2 regions of the Peribacillus sp. NPDC006672 genome follow, and region 2 is predicted to be linked to the other one. Evidence: riboswitches for the same ligand, from Rfam matches in the RefSeq annotation. Region 2 holds a riboswitch; the other holds the start of a gene.
What was found. Region 2 has a riboswitch for S-adenosylmethionine ahead of ACQKKK_RS07525 (O-acetylhomoserine aminocarboxypropyltransferase/cysteine synthase family protein). Riboswitches for the same ligand answer to the same signal wherever they lie in the genome.
Positions count from the first base shown of each region.

Region 1 (3,420 bases), on a different contig from region 2:
CAACCATTTACCGACATCAGGATTTTAGAACGCTGATTTGTACCTGCCCGTTCCATTTGTTACACTGTAATAAATCTTAAAACGGTAGGCGATATTATGTGCGGACGTTTCACCCTTTTCACTGACATTGAAGAAATAAAAGACCGGTTCGATATTCAAGGATCATTTGATAAAGAATACCAATTCAGTTACAATATTGCACCTTCCCACTCCGTGCTCTCCGTCATTAATGACGGGGCTAGGAATCGACTTGGATATCTTCGGTGGGGACTCATTCCTTTTTGGGCAAAAGATGAAAAAGTGGGCTATAAAATGATCAATGCCAGAGCGGAATCCATTGCTGAGAAGGCAAGCTTCAAGAATGCGTATAAGATGAAACGATGCTTGATAATCGCTGATTCCTTTTATGAGTGGAAGAAGGAACCCGAGCGAAAAATACCCATGCGAATAAAGCTTAAGAATCATGCTCCATTTGGTATGGCCGGTCTCTGGGAATCCTGGAAATCTCCAGAGGGCATCAACATTTATTCGTGCTCAGTTATAACGACCGTTCCTAATGAGCTAGTGGCCAGCATTCATGATCGTATGCCTGTCATCCTTAAGCCTGAAGATGAAAAGAATTGGTTGAATCCGTCCATTAATGATCCTGCATATCTGCAGCAGTATTTAAAATCATTCGATTCTGAACAGATGGAAGCATTTGAGGTATCGACTGATGTGAACTCAACTAAAAATAATTCACCTAACCTGATACAACAAATTTGCTGAGAGGTCTTTTCATTAGACCTCTTTTTATTTTAGTTCCTTTCTGATAAAAAGACAGAATTTGGGGCATGATCCGACTATAACAAGTAAATCATTATTGAAAAAATCTTATTTACTGCACATGTAAAAGTCCATTTATAATATTAAGGTCCACATGTGAAATACTTATAAACTAAACCTTGCGAAAATACATAAAATGCTGTACTCTTATATTTGCTTTTCAATATGGCTTCAATGTCACTTCCCGAGAGGGGATCATGTAAACTTGGAGCGGTTCAGCAAGTTTTCAGCCTGCTTTTTTTCTAGTGGAAATCGATATTGATAATATCATTATATAATTTAAATCTTCTTATCAAGAGAGACGGAGGGACTGGCCCGAAGATGTCTCGGCAGCAGACTTAATAGGAGTGCTGTGCCAAATCCAGCAGGCTATTTTTTGCCTGAAAGATAAGGAGGGCGTTTTTTATAAATTAAAAGACCTCTTCTTGTTGTTGTTAAATGGAAGAGGTCTTTTTTTATGCTGACAGTTTTAAGGTGTGGATTCCATTAGTAGGAATGTCAGGTTATTATTAGCGCTATTCGCAAAAACTGTTAAAAGAATAAGGGCTGTGACACATGTCATGGGAAAAATAAAAAGAGGTGTTCATCATGAGTGCAAACAATAAAGGGAATCCCTGGGCATTGATCCCATTTGTCGTTTTTTTAATTTTATTTATAGGTTCCGGAATCATCACTAAAGATTTTTATTCATTTCCGGTGATTGTTGCGATTTCAATTGCATCAGCAGCTGCATTGGCAATGAATCGGAAAGAGACTTTCAATCAAAAGGTTGAAATCTTCTGTAAAGGTGCCGGGGATTCCAATATTATGTTAATGGTTATCATTTTCCTTTTGGCCGGCGCTTTTTCCAAAGTTGCAAGTGGCATGGGGGCAGTTGAATCAACAGTGAATCTTGCCTTAGCTGTTTTTCCGCAAAATCTATTAATGGTTGGGATTTTCATTATTGCTTGTTTTATTTCTTTATCTATGGGGACAAGCACGGGAACGATTGTTGCCCTAGCACCTATTGGGGTTGGAATTAGTGAGCAAACAGATATTTCGCTTGCCCTTTCAATGGCGGCCGTTATTGGTGGTGCTATGTTTGGGGATAACCTTTCCTTCATTTCGGATACGACAATCGCTGCAGTTCGAACACAGGGAACGAAAATGAAGGATAAGTTTAAAGTGAATTTTTTCATCGTTTTACCTGCTGCCATCATCACATGTGCCATCCTAGGAATTTTAACGATGGGTGAACAGGCCGACATCTCCCAACATTCTTATAATTGGGTGAAGATCCTTCCATATCTTTGCGTTTTAATCACTGCATTGGCAGGAGTCAATGTGTTCCTGGTCCTTTCCATCGGCATCGTATTTGCCGGAATTATCGGCTTGGCTGATGGAAGTTATCAACCATTGGGTGTTATTCAAAAAGTTGGGGAAGGAATGGCGGGAATGTATGAAATCGCCTTCCTTGCCATTTTAATAGCGGGTATGGTAGCTGTAATCAAACATAATGGTGGCATCGATTATTTACTCCACCTTGTGACCCGAAATAGCAAATCAAAAAAAGGAGCGGAATTTAGCATTGCCGGGCTTGTTGGTTTGACGAACCTTTCAACGGCAAATAACACGATTTCGATTATCATTGCCGGACCACTTGCCAAAAATATTGCCGAGAAGTATGGGATTGATCCACGTAAATCGGCGAGCTTGCTTGACGTTTTTGCCTGTTGCGTCCAAGGGTTGATTCCATATGGGGCACAACTGCTTGTTGCAGCAGGGATAGCAAAGATTTCCCCTATAAGCATCTTGCCATATTCATATTACCCAATACTTATTGGACTTTGTGGAATCGTTGCCATCTTGATTGGTTTTCCACGGTTTAAGTCGGGTAATGATGAAACGAAGGAACGTACTTCTTAAAATGAGAATAATTATGAAAAAACACCCTGAATCATTGGATTCAGGGTGTTGCTTGTATGGTTAAAAATACTAAAACATAGGCAAAAGACAATAAAAAAGCGAAGACATCCTCGCTCTTATGCATGATAAATATTAATGTTTAGAAAGTAACAAAGTCGCTCCTCATCTGAACTATAAATTCGAATTCTCCTGCCTGATATTTCTTTAATTTATGGAACCAACTTTTGCCCATCATCAAAATAACTGCCTAGTTCCGGTCCATATTGATGGACGGCGGATAATCCACGTTCATCCTTCATTTCCACAAAATCACGAAACTCAGGTTGTACCATCTCACAATTTGGAAAAATATGTTAGTTTGATAATGTTTCCATTTGAACAAATATCGTTTCAGATTTAGAGATTACATGGAAGTGTGTTGAACGTTTGCACCTGAAAAATGAGTCGTTATGAATAAAAGACAACACCAACTAATCCAGAAAGAATAAGGATATAGGCTGGATGCCAGCGTAATTTCAATAGGGCAAATAATGATAATCCAAAAACGAGTAATAAGCTTATCGTATGCCATGAAAAGTTCATAGCTATCATATGATTGGAAAGGGCAAAACTGATCGCTGCAAAGAGGATTAAACTAGTGACAATGGGTCTTAGTCCATAAAACATCGATTGTATAATTGGATAATGATT
Region 1 is NZ_JBNNOR010000007.1:153,715-157,134, reverse strand. It holds gene ACQKKK_RS13475 (hypothetical protein) at 1-36, shown strand, start outside; gene ACQKKK_RS13470 (SOS response-associated peptidase) at 97-768, shown strand; SAM riboswitch class I at 1,112-1,219, shown strand; gene ACQKKK_RS13465 (Na+/H+ antiporter NhaC family protein) at 1,414-2,730, shown strand; gene ACQKKK_RS13460 (chromate transporter) at 3,178-3,420, opposite strand, start outside.
Region 1: linked by a shared signal. The riboswitch ahead of ACQKKK_RS13465 (Na+/H+ antiporter NhaC family protein) and the one ahead of ACQKKK_RS07525 (O-acetylhomoserine aminocarboxypropyltransferase/cysteine synthase family protein) in region 2 are both predicted to bind S-adenosylmethionine.

Region 2 (3,420 bases):
TATCATAGATAAAAAAGGAGCGCAATGTATATTATTTCTAGCAAAAGAATGAACTGGACTTTTCGCTTAAACCGTTTTAGACGTCAGGGAGACGATATTCGTCGCTTTTTCAATTGCCTGCTCTAAATCTTCTATTAAATCCTCTGCATTTTCAATCCCGATGGATAACCGGACCTGATCAGCACTCACTCCCGCTTTCGCCAGACCTGCATCATTCAATTGTTGGTGGGTCGTACTGGCAGGATGGATGATTAAACTCTTAGCATCCCCTACATTAGCTACATGGGACCATAATTCCACCGAATTGATAAGTTTTGCCCCGGCTTCGCGGTCACCCTGTATCCCAAAAGTCACAACAGATCCTGCTCCCTTTGGCAAGTATTTATCCGCAAGGGCTTTATCGGGATGATCCTCCTTACCAGGATGTGAAACCCAAGTCACGGCAGGGTGATTTTCCAAATATTGAATGACAGACTTAGTGTTCGAAAGATGCTCTTTCATTCTTACATGCAGCGTTTCAAGTCCAAGCGTAAACTGGAATGCACTTTGGGCACTTAGGGCAGGACCTAAATCACGAAGCAACTGCACTCGGGCTTTCGTTATAAAAGCAGCAGGTCCAACTGCCTCGGCGTATACCAGACCGTCGTAGCTTGGGTCAGGCTCCGTAAAGCCAGGGTAGTTTGGTGAGTTCCAGTCGAACTTCCCTCCATCCACTATGACACCGCCTAACGTCGTTCCATTCCCCAAAATCCATTTTGTAGCGGAATGGATGACAATATCCGCCCCAAAATCAATTGGTCGGCATAGATACGGTGTAGCGAAGGTATTATCGATGATTAAAGGTATCCCGGCTTCGTGGGCGATGTCTGCTACTGCTTTTATATCAAGGACCCTCAAACTTGGATTTCCGATTGTTTCAGCAAATATGGCTTTTGTTCTTGGCGTAATCGCCCTTTTAAAATTTTCTGGGTCATCAGGAGAAACGAACTTCACCTTAATCCCATATTTAGGAAGAGTGTTTTCAAAAAGATTATACGTGCCGCCATATAATGTAGAGGCTGAAACAATTTCATCCCCTGCACCGGCAATATTCAGGATTGACAGTGAGATGGCTGCCATTCCGCTTGCAGTTGCCAAACCGCCGATACCGCCTTCCAATAAGGCCATTCTTTCCTCAAAAACACTGACCGTGGGATTATGGAGTCGTGTATATATATAACCATTCTCCTTTAAACCAAATAAATTCGCTGCATGGTCGGTGTCTTTGAACAAGTATGCATTGCTTTGGTAGATAGGAACTGCGCGGGCACCTGTTTCATCAGCTTGCAGACCGCCATGAACACTCAATGTTTCGAAACGCAACTTTTTCTCAGACATACGATTTCACCTTTTTCTATGGATTTAGTTGGAATTTTATGAAGACCTGGCATTTCATAAACAAAAAAACCACTTCCACAAGAAGAGGTTTAAAACACACCTCATCTTCCAGAGCCAACACTCTGCTGGAATTAGCACCGTATATAAATTTATACCGGTTGCCGGGCTTCGTCGGGCCAGTCCCTCCACCACTCTTGATAAGAACTATTAAATTCAGCCGTTACTTTCTTAATTCAAAATATAGCATTTTAGAATGAATCAGTCAATGAATTGTTAGAATATTCTTTGTTTAGTTTCAATTTGGCCGCCTTATGTCCACAATAAAGAAACCAATCCGGTTCTGATTGGTTTCTTAGCTGATTTCCTTAAGCAATCCGTACAAATAAGGAACGGATTGAAAGGCATATATTTTTTTGTGCAGCTGTCCTTTTTTGAAAAGCAATAAACAAGGGACACTTTCAATTTCATACGATTCGGAGATTGCCTGGACATAGTTCATATTCATTTTGCCTGCCCTCAATTCCGGGAAAAGTTCCATGGATATCGTCAGCATCTTGGAAGCCACCTGACAGGTACCGCATAAAGGCGTATATAAATATAAACAAAAGGTTTCCCCTTTTTCAACGGCAAACTTACACTCTTCTTCTTTCCATTCCTGCATCAACTAATCGTTCACCCTTTGACTTAAAAATTTCATTTTCACATTCATATTGGCAGATAAAAGCACAGTTGCGATATGATGTTCGGGTGAGCTTTCCACTTCTTTGTACATTTTATTAATATACAGGTGGTTCGCTTCCGGCATTTCCCTTCGGAATTGCTTCCGCAGCTTTTCTCCTGATTCATCTGCGTCAAAAAGGAGATAAACATCACGGTCCATCAATTCATCCACTAATTCATCGAGCTTAGTTAATGATATGGTCCCATTCGTACATCTTATTTCCACATCTTCATTTAAAACGGAGGCAACTTTTTTTCTATCGGAACTGCCTTCTACAATGATCACTTTATCGAACTCGCCCCATTCCATGTCATCACTCCATCTCACGAATTATGTGCGCAACTGCAATTGTTCAAAATGAAAAAGAGAGCAGGCCTTTTCAGGCCCCCCTCTCCATCGTTTTAACCGTTAATCAAACTTTCATATTCTTCAGCGCTCATCAGATTTTCAATATCACCGCTATTTGATGGTTCAAGCACGATCATCCATGCTTTTTCAAAAGGAGATTCATTTACATATTCAGGGTTGTCACTTAAATCTTCGTTTACTTCAACAACCTTGCCACTGATAGGAGCATAAAGCTCAGAAACGGTCTTAACGGATTCCACACTTCCAAATGGCTCGTTCGCTTTCAGTTCATCACCGATTTCTGGAAGCTCAACGAATACGATGTCCCCAAGCTCGGACTGGGCGAAAGCAGTTATTCCAATGCGCACTGTTCCATCTTCCGTTTTGACCCATTCATGTTCTTTAGTGTAACGAAGTTCTTTTGGTGTTGTTGTCATTATTAACCCTCCATATGTATATCTTATTTTATCTATTCCATTATAAGGTAGATCTTATGTTTAAGTAAGGAATTAACCAAATATTTTGTAAAATTTCATTTCCAAGCCTGATCGAATTGCTCTTCTTTGAAACCTACCGTCACTTTGGTACCATCCGTAACAATCGGCCTTTTCAGAAGCATGCCATCTGTGGACAATATATCAAGCATCTCTGCTTCAGAAGCTTCTTTCAGCTTATCCTTTAAGCCCAGCTCCCGATATTTTTGACCGCTAGTATTGAAAAACTTCTTCAACTCTAAATTGCTGATTTTATATAGTTGTTCTATTTCAGTTCGCGAAGGCGGGTTTTCCGCTATATGGATCGCTTCATATTGCAGTTCATGATTATCCAGCCACTTTTTCGCATTACGGCATGTGCCGCATTTTGGGTACCAATATAATGTTAAGCCCATCGTTTCACCACCTATCAATAGAATACCCGTTTTCACCACGCAATACAACGAAATATCCTTTGAATTTCCAATGAGATTTCATCAA
Region 2 is NZ_JBNNOR010000003.1:340,684-344,103, reverse strand. It holds gene ACQKKK_RS07525 (O-acetylhomoserine aminocarboxypropyltransferase/cysteine synthase family protein) at 67-1,377, opposite strand; SAM riboswitch class I at 1,476-1,581, opposite strand; gene ACQKKK_RS07520 (thioredoxin family protein) at 1,730-2,038, opposite strand; gene ACQKKK_RS07515 (toprim domain-containing protein) at 2,042-2,407, opposite strand; gene gcvH (glycine cleavage system protein GcvH) at 2,500-2,883, opposite strand; gene ACQKKK_RS07505 (arsenate reductase family protein) at 2,979-3,335, opposite strand.